3 regions of the Sphingopyxis sp. USTB-05 genome follow, and region 3 is predicted to be linked to each of the others. Evidence: predicted binding sites of a transcription regulator. Region 3 holds the regulator's gene; each other region holds the start of a gene.
The links. The regulator LexA, encoded in region 3, represses DNA repair genes until DNA is damaged. The targets are predictions, from matches to a motif close to GTTCCNCNCTTGTTCT.
Positions count from the first base shown of each region.

Region 1: a site for LexA is predicted at 3,967-3,982, ahead of KEC45_RS14900 (ribonucleoside-diphosphate reductase subunit alpha). Genes of this name have one in related genera too.
Region 2: a site for LexA is predicted at 2,660-2,675, ahead of uvrA (excinuclease ABC subunit UvrA). Genes of this name have one in related genera too.

Region 1 covers NZ_CP084712.1:3,204,329-3,210,368, forward strand. The annotation lists gene KEC45_RS14890 (acyl-CoA dehydrogenase) at 1-893, shown strand, start outside; gene KEC45_RS14895 (EAL domain-containing protein) at 1,008-3,299, shown strand; gene KEC45_RS14900 (ribonucleoside-diphosphate reductase subunit alpha) at 4,023-5,981, shown strand.
Region 2 covers NZ_CP084712.1:2,552,099-2,558,138, reverse strand. The annotation lists gene uvrA (excinuclease ABC subunit UvrA) at 1-2,648, opposite strand, end outside; gene KEC45_RS11815 (M13 family metallopeptidase) at 2,867-4,939, shown strand; gene KEC45_RS11810 (BCCT family transporter) at 4,956-6,040, opposite strand, start outside.
Region 3 covers NZ_CP084712.1:1,842,218-1,848,257, forward strand. The annotation lists gene KEC45_RS08290 (ComEC/Rec2 family competence protein) at 1-1,947, shown strand, start outside; gene lexA (transcriptional repressor LexA) at 1,901-2,584, opposite strand; gene glp (gephyrin-like molybdotransferase Glp) at 2,650-3,840, opposite strand; gene moaC (cyclic pyranopterin monophosphate synthase MoaC) at 3,837-4,310, opposite strand; gene KEC45_RS08310 (MFS transporter) at 4,861-6,040, opposite strand, start outside.

The DNA of each region.
Region 1 (6,040 bases), 1.4 Mb from region 3:
GCGACGAAATGGGCGGCATGCGCGCGATGTTCGTCATGATGAACAACGCCCGCCTGATGATCGGTTGTCAGGGCATCCAGATCGGCGAGCGCGCGACGCAGCAGGCGCAGCGCTTCGCCGCCGAGCGCGTCCAGTCGTCGCTCGCGGGCTCGCCCGACCGCACCCCCGTCACGATCGACCAGCATCCCGACGTCCGCCGCATGTTGTGGCGGATGCGCGCCCAGACAGAGGCAGCGCGCGCACTCACCTATTACGCGGCAGCCCAGATCGATTTCGGCAAGCTCGGCGACGAAGCCGCCGCGATGCGCGCCGACGTGCTGATCCCGCTGGTAAAGGCGCATGCGACCGACATCGGCTGCGAGGTCGCCAGCCTTGGCGTGCAGGTCCATGGCGGCATGGGCTTCATCGAGGAAACCGGCGCCGCGCAGCATTATCGCGACGCGCGCATCGCCCCGATCTATGAAGGCACCAACGGCATTCAGGCCGCCGATCTCGTCGGACGCAAGCTCGGCATGGCGGGCGGCGATCTCGTCCGCGGCCTGATCGACGATATCGCAGCGGGTGCGGCCGATTTCCCCGAATTGCAGCAGTTGGTCGATGCCTGCCGCGCGGTCACCGACTGGATGATCGGGGCCAACACCGGCGACCGGCTTGCCGGCAGCTATCCCTATCTCACCATGCTCGCCACGGCGACCTGCGGCTGGCTGATGGCGATCCAGCACAAGGCGGCGCGCGCGGCACTCGATGAGGGCAGCGGCGACCGCGCCTTCCTTGAAGGCAAGATCGCCTCGACACGCTTTTACCTGCAACAGATCGTCCCCACGGCAACGGGTCTTGCGGCCTCGGCGCTGGCCGGCGACGCCGCGCTCGAACCGCTGCCGGCGATCGCCTGAAACCTCTGGAATCCTGCGCCTCGCGCCCCGGCTCGGGACGCAGGATTTTGTTCATAATTAACGCGATGATAACCATCTGGAGCTAGACGCGACCGGCAATTGCTGGAGACGTGCGTGCCCATCCCGGTCAAAAGTCTGATCATCAGCTGGCGAACCATCGCGCTCTCGCTGCTGCTCAGCGTGATCGTCGGCTTTTCGGCGATCGGTGAGCCGGTGGACCGCGTGATCGAGGCCGCAATCGGGCGCGCCGCGTGGCGCCCCGTATCGGGCGACACCGTCATCGTCGGCGTCGACGACAAGACTCTGCAGTCATTGCAGGATCAGGAATTCTCGGTCGCGAACCATGCGCGGCTCATCCGGGCCGTCGACGACGCCGGTGCGAAACGCCTGTTCATCGACTTTTCCTATTATCGCCGCCTGACGCATCCCGACTATTCCAAGGTCGCGGCCGCCGTTCGCCGGATGGACGACCGGGTCGTTCTGGCCGTGCCGGCTGCAAAAATGACCGGATCCGACGTAAAAGTCAGCTATTGGCCGTCGCAGGCGATGGGCGACCGGGCCGTGCGGGCCTGCATCTGCTGGGAATATGAATTCTGGCAGGTCTGGCGCGTTCCCCTTGCGGTCATCGCCGACGGCCGCCATCTGCCGAGCTTCGCGGCGTTGCTCGCGGATCGCCCGCTGGACAAGCCCGGGCTGTTCCTGCTCGATTTTTCCTACGATACCTCGACCATCACCGAATATAGCGCGATCGACGTGTTGAACGGCCGCGTGGGGCGCCAGCAGCTCGCCGGTAAATATGTCATTTTTGCTCCCACCAACGCCTCCTCATCGGATCAGCACTTCCTGCCCGGGCACGAAAAACTGCCGGGAGCTTACATCCATCTGATCGCCGGCGAAGCGCTGAAGCGTGGCAATCCCGTCAACATCGGATTTTTCCCGGGCCTTGCCCTCACCTTTGCAATCCTGCTTGGCGCCCTCGCGGTCCGGCGCGGCCGGTGGTTCGCTTGGGCGGCGTTTGTGACGACGTCCGCGCTGATCGCTGCCAAGATATTCCTCGGCCTCTCGCTCGTCTCGACCCAGATCGGCGCTGCGTGCTTCCTTATCGCCGCGCTTAGCGCAAACGTCTCGCGTACCCGCCGCCGCGCGTCGGCACAGCGCGAAAACCCCGTCTCGGGCCTGCCCAATTTCGAGGCGCTGCGCTCGCAGGCCGCTTTCGGCAGCGCCACCGTCGTCGCCGCCAAGGTCGTCAATTTCGAAGATCTCGCCGCCTTCATCCCGGGCGACGGGATCGGCAAGCTCGTCGAACAGGTCACGCGCCGCCTCCAGCTCGCGTCGCAGGGCACGACGCTCCATCACGATCTCGACGGCACCTTCGCCTGGCTCGTCCCCTATTATCAGCACAGCCAGATCGAGGGGCAGCTCGCGGGCCTTGCCGCGCTGTTCAACGCACCGCTCACGATTGGCGAATTGCGCGTCGACGTCGCGATCGCCTTCGGGGTCAACGACGAGTTTGAGGGATCGAACGCGCAGCGCCTCGCCGCCGCGCTCGTCGCCGCCGAACGCGCGATCCGCACGCGCTCGCTGTGGACCAAATATACGTCGCGTCAGAAAGAGGATGCCGGCTGGCAGCTCAGCTTCCACTCGCAGCTCGAGGACGCACTCACCGGCGGCGACATCTGGGTCGCCTTCCAGCCGCAATTTGAAATCGCGACGAACCGGCTCGTCGGCGTCGAGGCGCTCGCGCGCTGGACGCATCCGACGCGCGGCCCGATCCCGCCCGACGAATTCATCGTGCAGGCCGAAAAGAGCCAGGACATCTATCGCCTCACCCTGTTCGTGATGGATCAGGCGATCCGTTCGGCGGCGCAGCTTCGCGAGCGCGGCATCCATATCAACATGTCGGTTAACCTGTCGGCGAGCCTGCTCGACCACAGCGACCTCGTCGGCACGATCCGCGTGATGCTCACCGCGCACCATTTGCCGCCCGAAATATTGACGGTCGAAATCACAGAAACGGCGCAGATCGAAAACAGCCGCCAGGCGCGCCATACACTCGCGCAGCTTCGCCGCACCGGCATCCGCCTGTCGATCGACGATTATGGTACCGGTCAGTCAAACCTCGAATATCTCACCGAGATCGAAGCCGACGAAATCAAGATCGACAAGCGATTCGTCATGACCATGCGCGATTCGCAGCGGAACCTCGAAGTCGTCAAATCGACGATCGATCTTGCGCACCGTCTCGGGGCCGTCGCGGTCGCTGAAGGCATCGAAGATGCCGAAACCGTGACGCTGCTCGCCAATCTCGGCTGCGATGTCGGTCAAGGCTATCATCTTGGAAAACCTCAACTGTTTTCCGAACTGACCGCGACGCTAAGCGCCTCCCCCCAGAACCGCACAGCATAACTGCCAAAATGGCGGTAATCATGTTGGTTAAGACTCGATTTACCATATCGATTAAGGTATATGCTCCGTTAACTGTTCGTCGTGGGCAGTGCCAACAGGAGATCTGACATGGGTTGGTTCTGGAGATTTCTCGGCGGCGGCGGCACCGGTAACGGTGGCGGCGAAGCGTAAGCCAGAAACGAGATAAAAAAGGGTCCCGGACATTTCCGGGGCCCTTTTTCTTTGCCCGGAACACGCGCGCGACCGTGCGCTGAATACGACCCGATCGATGCATTTCCTGCGGCGCGAGCGGCATGCCCGCTGCCCCGCTTGTCCGGGCTCGCGGCCGCAAAAAAATTTGCCCTTTCGGACGGCCGGCACCGATCCGCGCGCAAAGCCGCGGAATGCCTTGCCCTCACCGCCCGGCACGTCCATCAGCGTCGACGAGACGAATCAAATTATCGACGAGTTGAGTCCCCGTTCTGTCATTTACCGTCTTGCATCGTCGCGCCGACGTGGCACTATAGGTGGTGGGTCAACCACGGGGGCACCCCAATAAATTGTATCAGGCTGCAAGTGGCGGATTTCCGTCGTCCATCCCATATGGACACGGGAAAACCCTTCATGCGGCCAAAATAAGTGCCCACGGGACAGGTTTAGATGCTAGGATCGGGGCTTCGCCCTGAGTCGAACAAGACAGGAACAAAGCGCACCGGGTGCGCGTTCAAATCGGGGGCGAGTAAGATGGATTTTCGGGAAACGGAACGGGTGGAGACGAGCGACGTGGCGACGATGGAACTGGCAAAGAATGACGCTCCGGCAGCGCCCGAATCGACCGGCGAATCGCTTGCCGATGCGGCGCCCGCGGCCAAGCTCAACGACAGCAGCGAGCCCAAGGTCCACGCGCGTCGATTCGACATCGTGACCGATCGCAGCCGCGACGCGCTGCTCACCGACTTCGGCAAGGAAACGCTCGAGGACCGCTATCTCCTGCCCGGCGAATCATATCAGGATCTCTTCGCGCGCGTGGCCGACGCCTATGCCGACGATCAGGATCACGCCCAGCGCCTGTACGACTATATCTCGAAGCTGTGGTTCATGCCCGCGACCCCCGTCCTCTCGAACGGCGGCACCGGCCGCGGCCTGCCGATCAGCTGCTATCTGAACTCGGTCGACGACAGCCTTGAGGGGATCGTCGGCACGTGGAACGAGAATGTCTGGCTCGCCAGCCGCGGCGGCGGCATCGGCACCTATTGGGGCGCGGTGCGTGGCATCGGCGAACCCGTCGGCCTCAACGGCAAGACCAGCGGCATCATTCCCTTCGTCCGCGTGATGGACAGCCTGACCCTCGCGATCAGCCAGGGCTCGCTCCGCCGCGGTTCGGCCGCCTGCTATCTCGACATCTCGCACCCCGAGATCGAGGAGTTTCTGGAGGTCCGCAAACCCTCGGGCGACTTCAACCGCAAGGCGCTGAACCTCCACCACGGCGTCCTCATCACCGACGAGTTCATGGAAGCCGTCCGCGACGGCGCCGAATTCAACCTCCGCAGCCCGAAGGACCAGAGCGTCCGCGGCACCGTCGACGCGCGCGGCCTGTTCCAGAAGCTCGTCGAAACGCGCCTCGCAACGGGCGAGCCCTACATCATCTTCATCGACCAGGTGAACCGCATGATGCCCAAGCATCATCGCGACCTGGGGCTCAAGGTCACCACCTCGAACCTCTGCTCGGAAATCACGCTGCCGACCGGCCGCGACCATCTGGGTCAGGATCGTACCGCGGTCTGCTGCCTCTCGTCGCTCAACCTCGAAACCTGGGACGAGTGGAACGGCGACAAGCGTTTCATCGAAGACGTGATGCGCATGCTCGACAATGTCCTTCAGGACTATATCGACCGCGCCCCGCCCGAAATGGCGCGCGCCAAATATAGCGCCAGCCGCGAACGCTCGGTCGGCCTTGGCGTCATGGGCTTCCACAGCTTCCTGCAGGCGCGCGGCCTGCCGTTCGAGGGCGCGATGGCGAAATCGTCGAACCTGCGCGTCTTCAAGCATATCCGCGCGCAGGTCGATCAGGCGTCGATGCTGCTCGCGAACGAGCGCGGCCCCTGCCCCGACGCCGCCGATCAGGGCGTGATGGAACGTTTCAGCTGCAAGATGGCGATCGCGCCGACCGCGTCGATCAGCATCATCTGCGGCGGCACCAGCGCGTGCATCGAACCGATCCCCGCGAACATCTACACCCACAAGACGCTCTCGGGCAGCTTCTCGATCCGCAACCCGCACCTCGAGGCGCTCCTCGTCGACAAGGCGAAGAACAGCGACGCGGTGTGGAACTCGATCCTCGAACGCGGCGGCAGCGTCCAGCACCTCGACTTCCTGACGCAGGACGAGAAGGACTGCTACAAGACCAGCTTCGAGATCGACCAGCGCTGGCTGCTCGAACTCTCGGCCGACCGCACGCCCTATATCGATCAGGCGCAGTCGCTGAACCTGTTCATCCCCGCCGACGTCGAGAAATGGGATCTGCTCATGCTCCACTATCGCGCGTGGGAACTCGGCATCAAATCGCTCTATTATCTCCGCTCGAAATCGGTGCAGCGCGCCGGCTTCGCGGGCGGGGTCGAGGCCGACAACACGCCCGAGGCCGCAAAGTTCGAACTCTCGGCCGAGAGCACCGATTACGACGAGTGCCTCGCCTGCCAGTGACGCTCCCGCCGCGTGAACCCCGGCGAAAGCCGGGGCCCAGCGCGCGGTAACGCAACATA
Region 2 (6,040 bases), 710 kb from region 3:
GTGGTCGGTTCGTCGAGGATGTAGAGCGTCTGTCCGGTTGAGCGGCGCGACAATTCCTTCGCCAGCTTCACCCGCTGCGCTTCGCCGCCCGACAGCGTCGTCGCCTGTTGCCCGACCTTGATATAGCCGAGGCCCACGCGGACGAGCATCGCCATCTTTTCGCGGATCGAGGGCACCGCCTTGAAGAATTCGGCGGCATCTTCGACCGTCATGTCTAGCACGTCGGCGATGCTGTGACCCTTGAACTTCACTTCCAGCGTTTCGCGGTTGTAGCGTTTGCCGTGGCACGTCTCGCACGTCACATAAACATCGGGCAGGAAGTGCATCTCGATCTTGATCAGCCCGTCGCCGGTGCAGGTCTCGCAGCGCCCGCCCTTGACGTTGAAGCTGAAGCGCCCGGGCTTGTAACCGCGCGCCTGGCTTTCGGGCAGTCCCGCGAACCAGTCGCGGATGATCGTGAAGGCGCCCGTGTATGTCGCGGGGTTCGAGCGGGGAGTGCGGCCGATCGGCGACTGGTCGATGTCGATCACCTTGTCGCAATGTTCCAGCCCCTTCAGGCTGTCATGCGGCCCCGCGACCATGCGCGCACCGTTGAGGACGCGCGCCGCGCTGGCGTAAAGCGTGTCGATGATCAGGCTCGACTTGCCGCTGCCCGACAGGCCGGTGACGCAGGTGAAGGTGCCGAGCGGGATCTTGGCGGTGACATTCTGAAGATTGTTCGCGCGCGCCCCCTTGAGCACGAGGTCGAAGCCGTTGCCCTTGCGGCGATGCTTCGGCACTTCGATTTTCTTCGCGCCCGTGAGGTAAGCCGCGGTCAGGCTCTTCGTGTTCGCGAGCACCTCTTCGAGCGTCCCCTCGGCGACAATTTCGCCGCCGTGAAGTCCCGCGCCTGGGCCCATGTCGACGACATAATCGGCATGGCGGATCGCGTCCTCATCATGCTCGACCACGATGACGGTGTTGCCGAGGTCGCGGAGGCGCTTCAGCGTCGCGAGCAGCCGGTCGTTGTCGCGCTGATGGAGGCCGATGCTTGGTTCGTCGAGCACGTAGAGCACGCCCGACAGTCCGCTGCCGATTTGTGAGGCGAGGCGGATGCGCTGACTTTCGCCGCCTGACAGCGTGCCCGATGTGCGGTTGAGATTGAGATAGTCGAGCCCGACATTGTTGAGGAAACCAAGCCGCTCGTTGATCTCTTTAAGGATCGCCTTGGCGATCTGCCGCTGCGTGTCGTTCAGCTTTTCGTCGAGCGTGCTGAACCAGCCGAGCGCGTCGGCGACCGAGCGTTGCGCCGACATACTGATATTCTCGCCCGCGATCTTCACGGCGAGCGGTTCGGGGCGGAGGCGCGCGCCATTGCATGTCTCGCACGGATGCGGCGCCTGATATTTGCTCAGCTCCTCGCGCATCCACGCGCTTTCGGTCTGGAGCAGGCGGCGGTTCAGGTTTCCGATAACGCCCTCGAACGCCTTGTGCGTCGTATAAGTGCGCTTGCCGTCCTTAAAGGTCAGCTCGACGGGTTTGCCCCCGCTGCCATAGAGGATGATGAGCTGCACTTCGCCCGGCAGATCCTGCCACGGCGTCGTGAGGTCGAAACCATAAGCTTTGCCCAGGCTTTCGAGCACCTGCATATAATAGGGCGAGGGCGGGTTCGATTTCGCCCACGGTACGATTGCGCCCTTTTTCAGCGACAGCGCATGGTTCGGGACGACGAGGTCGGGATCGAATTCCTGACGCTCGCCAAGGCCGTCGCATGCGGGGCAGGCGCCTTGCGGCGCGTTGAAGCTGAACAGCCGTGGCTCGATCTCTGCGATCGTAAAGCCCGAGACTGGGCAGGCAAATTTCTCGGAGAAGATCAGCCGGTTCGCCGGGATGCCTGCGCCCTTCATAGCGCCGCCGGTATCCTCTTCCTCGCGCCCCGGGACCGGGCCGTCGGCAAGGTCGACATAGGCGAGCCCTTCCGCGAGCTTCAGTGCAGTCTCGAAGCTGTCGGCGAGCCGCGTGCCAAGACCCTCGCGCACGGCGACCCGGTCGACGACGACTTCAATGTCATGCTTGTACTTCTTGTCGAGCGCCGGCGCCTCGCCGATCTCGTAAAACTCGCCATCGATCCGAACGCGCGTGAAGCCGTCCTTCTGCCACTGCGCGAGTTCCTTCTTATACTCGCCCTTGCGGCCGCGCACGACGGGCGCGAGCAAATAGGCGCGCGTCCCCTCGGGCAATTCCATCACGCGATCGACCATCTGGCTGACCGTTTGTGCCGAAATCGGCTCGCCCGTCGCGGGCGAATAGGGAATGCCGACGCGCGCCCACAAGAGGCGCATATAGTCGTATATCTCGGTGACCGTCGCGACGGTCGAACGCGGGTTCCGGCTCGTCGTCTTCTGCTCGATGCTGATGGCCGGCGACAAGCCGTCGATATGTTCGACGTCGGGCTTTTGCATCATTTCAAGAAACTGGCGGGCGTAAGCCGACAGGCTCTCGACGTAGCGCCGTTGACCCTCGGCATAGATGGTGTCGAACGCGAGCGACGATTTTCCGCTGCCCGACAGGCCGGTGATGACGACCAGCGCATCGCGCGGCAGGTCGACGTCGACGCCCTTGAGATTATGCTCGCGCGCGCCGCGCACTTTAATGTGGGTGAGACTCATGGGAGAGGTATGTTCCAGATTTGTTCTAGGGGCGCAAGTGCGGTTTTGCACGGTTGATCCATAAATAGGGTGCGCCGCGCCGCGCTGCAATGCGGGACGCGGCCAGTACTCTTTCCACCAACATGCCAAAGAGTTCGACCAAACGTCATGCACTCGCTTGACCCATTTGCTCTGCGGGCGTCTCTGACGTTCAGAGATGGGGAGCAAGGAGACGTAGAATGAAGAAGATGTTATTGGGGGGCGCCACGCTGGCGATTGCGGCCGGCCTGGCAACCCCAACGGTCGCGCATGATGCGAAGCGTCCCGTATCGCTGGTCGCTATGGCCGACGAAGGGGCAGGCGCCGGCGAAGGCTCGCTCAAGGCGCTGACCTTTGGCAAATGGGGCGTCGACCTGGACGCGCGCGATCCGTCGGTGAAGCCCGGCGACGATTTTGATCGCTACGCCAACGGCGGCTGGTTCGCGCGTACCGAAATCCCGTCCGACCAGGCTTCCGCCGGTGTCGATTATGACGTGTACAACCTGACCCAGCGCCAACTGCGCGCCGTCGTGTCGGGCGCGCCCGCGACAAGCCAGGTCGGCGGGCTGTACCAGAGCTTCCTCGACGAGGCGCGAGTTGATGCGCTCGGCGCCAAGCCATTGTTGGCCGATATCGCTGCAGTTGCCGCGATCAAGGACAAGAGCGAAATGGCGCGCTTCATGGGCGGCACTCAGGGGACATTCGGCGCGACGATCGTCGGCGGCGGTCCCTATGCCGACACCGCTGATCCTACCGTCAACGTGCTCTGGCTGGGGCAGGGTGGCCTGGGACTTCCCGAGCGGGACTATTATCTGAACGATAGCTTCAAGGCGCAGCGTGATGCGTACCGCGCCTATATCGCGCGGACGATGAAGATGGCGGGCAATGCTGACGCCGAAAAGGCCGCCGACAACATCATGGCGTTCGAGACCGAGATTGCCAAGGTGAGCTGGGCAATCGCCGATCGCCGCGACATCGGCAAGATCAACAACCCCATGTCGTCGGACGAGCTTGCCGCATATGCGCCAGGGCTCGACTGGAAGGCCTGGTTCGAAGGATCCGGCATCGCGCCGCAAAAGCGCATCATCGTCAACGAAAACACCGCGATCCGGGACATTGCCGCGCTCTATGCCAAGACGCCGCTCGACACGATCAAGCTGTGGCAGCAATTCCACGTCGCCGACAATGCCGCGCCTTATCTGTCGAAGGCCTTCGTCGACAGCCGGTTTGAATATACCAAGGCACTGAGCGGGGTCGGCGAACTGCGTCCGCGCTGGAAGCGCGGCCTGACGCTTGTCGACGGCAGCCTTGGAGAACTGGTCGGCGAAACCTATTCCAAGCAATATTTCCCCGCGAGCGCCAAGGCGAAGATGGAGGTGCTGGTCACCAACCTGAAGCTCGCGATGGGCGACCGCATCCGGAACAATAGCTGGATGGCACCTGCGACGAAGGAAGCGGCGCTGGCGAAGCTCGCGAAGATGGACGTGATGGTCGGTTATCCCGACAAATGGCGCGACTATTCAGAGCTGAAGATCGATCCCGCCGATCTTTACGGCAATGTGAAGCGCAGCGCGGCATTCGAATATGCCTATGCACTGTCGGACCTGAACAAACCCGTGGACCGCAAGAAATGGTCGATGAACCCCCAGGAAGTGAACGCCTATAACGGCGGCCTCGAGAATAAGATCGTGTTCCCGGCCGGCATCCTGCAGGCGCCCTATTTCAGCGAAAGCGTCGACGATGCGGTCAATTATGGCGCGATCGGCGCAGTGATCGGTCATGAGATCACCCACGGCTTTGACGATCAGGGGCGCAAGATCGACGCCGAGGGCGCGGTGCGCGATTGGTGGACGCCGGAGGACGCAGCGCGATTTGATGCGCAGGCCAAGGCGTTCGGCGCGCAATATGCGACCTATGAAGCCGCCCCGGGCTCGTTCATCAATCCGGACCTGACGATGGGCGAGAATATCGCCGACCTGGCGGGGCTGGAGGTCTCCTATGACGCCTATCGTCGTTCGCTCGGGGGCAAGCCCGCGCCCGTGATTGACGGCCTGACCGGCGACCAGCGCTTTTTCCTAGCCTTTGCGCAGGCATGGCGGACGAAGCAGCGGGAGGATGCGATCAAGCAACAGGTCGCGAGCGATCCGCACAGCCCCGCACGCTGGCGCATTATCGGGCCGTTGCGCAACGTCGATGCGTGGTACAAGGCATTCAGCGTCGCCGCGGGCGCCAAATATTATCTGAAGCCCGAGGAACGCACACGGATCTGGTAGTCCTGAGACCCCTTTCTCAGGACTGGGCGGGGGCGGCTTCGCGCCGTCCCCGTACCGCCATCACCGCCAGCGACATCGCGGCACCGATAATGACGAACAGCGCGGGAAAGCCGCCGAGAACCGACATCATGCGGATGCCGTCGATGCCTCCGCCGGCAACCAGCACGATTGCGACGAGCCCGACCGTGATGCCCCACACTGCCTGAACCCAAAGCGGCGCTTCGGGCGCGTCGGGCGTAATGCCGCGTGTCGACAGCGCGCTCATCGCCGACACATTGGCGTCGGCGCCGGCGACATAGGACAGAAAGATCGCGAACAGCACGATCCCGGCAACCACCGGACCGCCGCCGAGCGCGCTGAACAGCCGGAACAGCACCGGGTCGGGGCCTTGCGCGGTCAGGATGGCGTATAGGCTGGCGCCGCTTTGTTGGTCGAACGCGATCGTCGCTCCGGCGATGGCGGTCATCCACACTGCGCCGAACAGCGACGGCAGGATCAGATTATAGAGGATGAAGGCGCGCACGCTGTATCCGACCGCAAGGCGGCCGAGGAACAGTGCGGTCACTGGCGCCCAAGCAAACCAGTTCGCCCAGTTGAAGATCGTCCATTGCCGGTGCCAGCCGGTATCGACATCGAGGCCGAGGTTACGCGGGACGAAGGTCTGGAAGTAGTCGAAAGTGCCGCGTAGCGAGAGGTCGAACATATCGGCCGTGGGACCTGCGAGCAGGACGAAGGCAATAATTAGGAAGAAAATCCAAGTATTTAGCACCGAAAGGCCGGCGATGCCCTTTTGCAGTCCGGTCGCGGCGGAGAGCAGGAAGCTGCCGACGATCGCCGCTGCGATACCCCAGCGGAGGGCCGTTCCGCCGTCAAAGCCGCCGATCCCCTCGATCCCGCCCGCAATCGCGAGCAGTCCGGCGCCCAGTGATGCCGCCATCCCGGCGACCAGCGCATAGAGGCAGATGATGTCGATCCCCGTTCCGACCGGGCCGTGGGCGCGTTGGCCGAGCAGGGGAACGAAAAGCGATGACAGGCTGAACGGCTCGCGGCGGTTGTAATAGACGAGCGCGAAGGCAAGCCCAGCGACCGTGTAGATTGCGT
Region 3 (6,040 bases):
TGCGCGGGCCTCCTGATCGGCTGGGATAGCCGGTTCGGGCGGATGGTCGTGGTTGGATGCGGCGTGATGGCGGTGGGCATGTTGTTGATCTGGACGCGCGCCGTCTGGGTCGCGGCGCCGGTGCTCGCGGCGCCCGTGATGACTGAATTTTCCGCGATCGTCGAGCGGGCCGAGCCGCTGCCGGCCAAAGGGCAGATCCGTATTCTCGCATTGCCGCAGAAGCGCAGCGACCTGCCGCCGCGGGTGCGATTGACGCTAGGTAGCGAGCAGGCGGTGAGCCTCACCGACGGTGAAATGATCGGCGTCCGAGCGCGATTGATGCCGCCGCCTACGGCCAGCCTTCCCGGGGGCTATGATTTCGCGCAGCGCGCGTGGTTCGACAGGATCGGGGCCGTTGGGACTGTGCTCGGCGACATCTCTCGGACGTCGGCGTCCGGGCCGACTATGCCGCCGCTGCGTACGCGGCTCAGTGCGCATATACACGATCAGATCGAGGGTTCGTCCGGCGGCATTGCCGCCGCGCTGGTAACGGGCGACCGCGGCGCGATCAGCGAGGCGGATGAGGAGGCGATGCGGCGCAGCGGGTTGGCGCATCTCCTGTCGATCAGCGGGCTGCATGTGACCGCGGTCGTCGGATTTGCGATGTTCCTGACCCTGCGCCTGTTTGCGTTGAGCCGGCGGCTGGCGCTCGCCGGCTATGTCCTGCCCCTCGCCGCTGCTGCCGGGGCGCTGGCCGGCGGCGGCTATACATTGCTCGCAGGGGCGGAGGTGCCGACGCTGCGGTCGTTCATCGCCGCCTTGCTCGTGCTCGTGGCGTTCCTGATGGGACGCGAAGCGCTGACGCTGCGACTGGTTGCGGCGGGCGCGCTGATCGTGCTGGTCTGGCGCCCCGAATCGCTTGCGGGTCCAAGCTTTCAACTGAGCTTCGCGGCTATCACCGCGATCATTGCGCTGCATGAAAGCCGCCCGATGCGCGCATTTCTGGCACGCCGCGATGAACCGTGGCCTTTTCGAACCTTGCGCGCTGTCGCGGGGCTCTTGGTCACCGGACTGGTCGTCGAAGTCGCGCTGGCGCCGATTGCGTTGTTTCATTTCCATAAGGCGGGGGTTTATGGGGCCATGGCCAATGTGGTGGCTATTCCGCTCACGACCTTTGTCATCATGCCGTTCGAGGCGCTTGCGCTGCTGTTCGATTGCATCGGGCTTGGCGCGCCCTTGTGGTGGGTGACTGAGCAGGCGCTGCGCCTTCTGCTCGGGCTCGCGTATGTTGTCAGCGATGCACCCGGGGCCGTCGCTACCTTGCCAAGCTTTCCGCCCTGGGGTTTCGCGCTCGCGGTCTTTGGCGGGCTGTGGGTTTTGCTCTGGCAAACGGGCTGGCGCCGGGCAGGCTTCGTTCCGCTCGCGATCGGCGCGGCGACATTGCTCTTTCAGCCGCGCCCCGATCTGCTCGTCACCGGCGACGGCCGCCATATTGCCGCGGCGCTGCCCGATGGCAGCTATGCGCTGCTGCGCGACCGGTCGGGCGACTATATTCGCGACACGATGGCGGAAGCCGCAGGGACCGATATGCCGCTCGCGAGCCTGGCCGACCTCGATCATGTCGAATGCAATCGCGATTTCTGCCGCTGGAGCCAGGGGCAGGGGGCCGCGCGTCATGTCATTCTCGCCTCGCGCGGGCGCGACCGGATCGAGGGTGCAGATATGGCCGATGCCTGCGCCGCGGCCGATATCGTTATCAGTGACCGCTGGTTACCGCGCGAGTGCGCCGGGCGCTGGATGACAATCGATCGCGACAGTCTCGCTACCAGCGGCGGCCTTGCAATCTACCTCGGCAAGGTACCCGAAGCCGTCGCCACGCTTAAGGCGGGCGACGGCCATCCCTGGCGGCTGCCGCAGCAGCTTAGTGGTAACGACGAAGCAGTCCCGACAGGCGGCCCTGAACGATGACGCGTTCGGCGGGATAGCGCTGCGGTTCATAGGCCGCGTTCGCCGGGTCGAGACGGATCATCTGCCCCTCACGGCGGAAATATTTGAGCGTCGCATCCTGCCCGTCGACGAGCGCAACGACGATGTCACCTTCGCGCGCGGTGCTCGCTTTCTGGATCAGCGCATAGTCGCCGTCGAAAATCCCCGCTTCGACCATCGAGTCGCCCGATACTTCGAGTGCATAATGTTCGCCCGAGCCGAGCAGCGCGGCGGGAACGGCAAGGTTGTTGTGATCCTCGAACGCCTCGATCGGGACGCCTGCAGCAATCTTGCCGTGGAGCGGGATCTCGATAACGTCGTTCGCAGCGATCGGCTTGAGCGCCGGGGCTGGCTTGCGGAGCGGGACGATATTGTCGCGATCGTTACGCACGACAGGTTTCGCGGCTTCGGGCACCTTGAGCACTTCGAGAGCGCGGGCGCGATTTGGAAGACGGCGGAGAAATCCCCTTTCTTCCAAGGCGCTTATCAGTCGATGTATACCCGATTTCGATTTGAGGCCCAGCGCCTCCTTCATCTCCTCGAACGAGGGCGAGATGCCGCTCGAATCGAGGCGTTCCTGGATGAAGTGGAGCAGTTCATGCTGCTTCGCGGTCAACATCGGTCGTTCTCCATGATGCCAATTCCGGACATATTGAGAACGATAGTGGAACAAAGCGGAACTTGTCAAGCGATGACAAGATAATCCGCGATGTCGCCCACATTGCGTGGGGGCGCGCCGATATCGCGGATCAGCAGCGCGTTCGCCGAGGCAAGGGGCAGGGTGCGGCCGCTCTCCTGCCCGATCATTGGCGTCAGGCGACCGCTTTCGAGTCGCGCGCGAAGATAGTCGCGGCGCGTACCGCCTTCGGCGAGGGGAGCGGCTAACGGCGCCCGATGGACAGGCGGCAGAGGCGCGCCCGCGCCCGCAAGGTGGCGGACGAGAGGCAAGAGGAACAGCGTAGCCGTGACGAAGGCCGACGAGGGGTTGCCCGGCAGGCCGAGCAGGATTGCGTCGCCGAGCGTTCCGGCGATCAGCGGCTTGCCGGGACGCATCGCGATCTTCCAGAAATCGAGCTGCCCGCCGGCATCGTCCAGCGCGCCGCGTACATGGTCGTGATCGCCAACCGACGCACCGCCGACGGTCACGATGACGTCGTGACGTCGCGCCAACTCCTTGAGAATCTTCGCAAGGGTTTCGCGGTCGTCGCGGACGTGATGCGGAAGAACCATATCCTCGACCTCGCCCGCCAGCATCGCCGCGAGCATCACGCCGTTGCTGTCGGGGATCTGCCCTGGTGTCAACGGGCGTCCGGGCTGGACGAGTTCGTCGCCGGTGGTGAGGATCGCGACCCGCGCGCGCCGGCCCACCGCGAGTTCGCTCGCGCCGCTCATTGCCGCAGCAGCGATCGCGCCGGGGGTCAGGCGGGTACCTGCGGGGAGCAGGCAGTCGCCGGCTGCGAAATCGGCGGCTTGCGACCGGATATGGCGCCCGCGCGTGCCGGGGCCGTCACCGGTCAGCCGCAGAGTATCGCCTTCACGCGCGACATCTTCCTGAACGATCACCGTGTCGGCGCCGGCAGGAACCATCGCGCCGGTGAATATCCGCATCGCTTCGCCGGGCCCGACCGCCTGGTCGGGCGCAGCGCCCGCGGCGGTTTCCCCGATGACGGCCCACGGACCCGGAAGGTCGCCGAACCTGATCGCATAGCCGTCCATCGCCGATAGCGCTGCGGCGGGCTGATCGCGCTGGGCCGTCACATCACGCGAAAGATAGCGACCAAGCGACTCGGAAAAGGCGATATTTTCATCGCCAAGCGGTGCGCGCAACGCGAGCAGCCGGGCCTGCGCTTCCTCGACGGGAAGCAGCGCGCTCATTCGGCGCGCCAGTCGCCCGAGCGGCCCCCGCTCTTTTCGAGCAGGCGGATATCGCCGAGGACCATCGCGCGGTCGAGCGCCTTTGCCATGTCGTAGAGCGTGAGTAGCGCGACCGAGGCGGCGGTTAGCGCCTCCATCTCGACCCCCGTCGGGCCGTTCGTTTGAGCGACAGCTATGACTGCGATACCACTGTCTTCCCACGTAAAATCGACGCCGACCTTGGTCAGCGCGAGTGGGTGGCAAAGCGGGATCAGGTCGGCGGTGCGTTTCGCGGCCATGATCCCGGCGATCCGCGCGGTCGAGAGCACATCGCCTTTCGGAGCATTGCCGCTGCGGATCGCTTCGAGCGCCGCGGCAGACATTGCGATGCGCCCGCCGGCGACTGCGCGGCGCTGCGTTGCGGATTTTGCGCCGACATCGACCATGTGCGCGGCGCCCGTTTCGTCCAAGTGAGTCGGTTTGAGTGTCATCGCCTGGGATCGAAGCAATGCGGGGCGGGAAAGGCAAGGAGATAGCGCGGAGTTTGGACGGCCGATTGCGACCGGTTGCTGCCCTCCACATCCTCGTCACCCCGGACTTGATCCGGGGTGACGAGGATGTGGGGGCCGGTCGATGCGCAAGAAAAGCGAGATCCCGGGTCAAGCCCGGGATGACGAAGTTCGGGTAACGACCGATTGCGGACATGCAATCAAGGCGGTAGCGTTCAGAAATGCGCGGATCGACGGATAGGAAGCCCTCGGAGCGGGCGATTGGAGCGCGGGTTCGCATCAAGCCTGCTCACCAAGCCGAGATTGAGGCGTTATTCGATGAAGTGATGATCGTCCCAATCTACAAGGAAGTGAGAACGGACGGAAATGTCTCTTACTGGTTTGGTAAGAATCAGATCTCAGAGCTTGCGGAAGCATGTGTGCTGGAACGGATACCACTCCACTGTTGGGCTCACCACGCGGTAATCGACCAACCGCCGATCATCGACTGAAGCTAACGCCCGCTCCCCATCCCAAACCGGCCGAGGGAGCCTTAGTCGCACGCCTTGTGCAGGCGCCAGGCCAGCGCTGCCGAGCCGACGCACATGGCGGCGACCATCAGCAAAGTGTCGTCGATGGTCAGGCCGAGGCCGATCAGCACGCTAAGGAGCAGCGTCGCGGCGACCATGAAACCCGAATTGACGATATTGTTCGCGGCGACGGTACGCGCCGTCTGCGATTTGGGGACGGTCGTCGTCAGGAAAGCGTAAAGCGGCACGACGAACATGCCGCCCGCGATTGCGATGCCGAGCAGGTCGAGGATGATGCGGTCGCCAGCGGTCAGCGACAAGAATTCGCGCCAGCCCATCAGGCCGGTACCGATATGCTCCCATCCCCGCACATTCCACCACAGGTCGAGCACGAACAGCCCCATGACGATCACCGATCCCGGCGAATAACGCGCCGAAACATGGCCTTTCAGCAAGCGGTTGACGACGATCGATCCGATCGCGACGCCGACCGAGAAGATGGCGGTGAACAGCGTTGCGACGGTCTTGTCGGCGCCCAGCGCATTTTTGACCAGCGGTGGAAATTGTGCGGCGAGAATTGCGCCGATCGCCCAAAAGAAGCTGATCGAAATGATCGCGAGGAAAAGCCGCGGGATATGCATCGTGCCGTTGACCAACTGCCAGGACGATCGAAACACATTATGATCGATGACCAGCCCCTCGGCGTCCTTTTCGGGAGGTGCGGCGGGGACATAGTTCGCGGTCAGGCGGCCGATCACGGCGACGACGATGATCCCGGGTATGGCGAAATGCGGAGGAGTCAGCCCGCCGACGATCGTACCGCCGAGGATCGCGATATAGGTTCCCGCCTCGACCCAGCCAGTCCCGGCAAGAACCTCGTCCTCCTCCAGATGCTGCGGCAGAATCGCATATTTGATCGGGCCGAAGAAGGTCGAATGCATTCCCATCGCGAACAGCGCGAGGAGCATGACCGGCACGAGGTGGAACCAGATTCCGATCGCGCCAATAATCATGATGAAAATCTCGGCGGTCTTGATCAGGCGGATCATCCGCGTCTTGTCGGTGCTGTCGGCAAGTTGCCCCGCAAGCGCCGAAAAAAGGAAGAAAGGCAAAATGAAAAGACCGCCCGCGAGGGCGTTGAACCATGCCTCGGTCGCCGGATCCTTGTAGATGGTAAAGGTGACGAGGATCACCATCGCCATC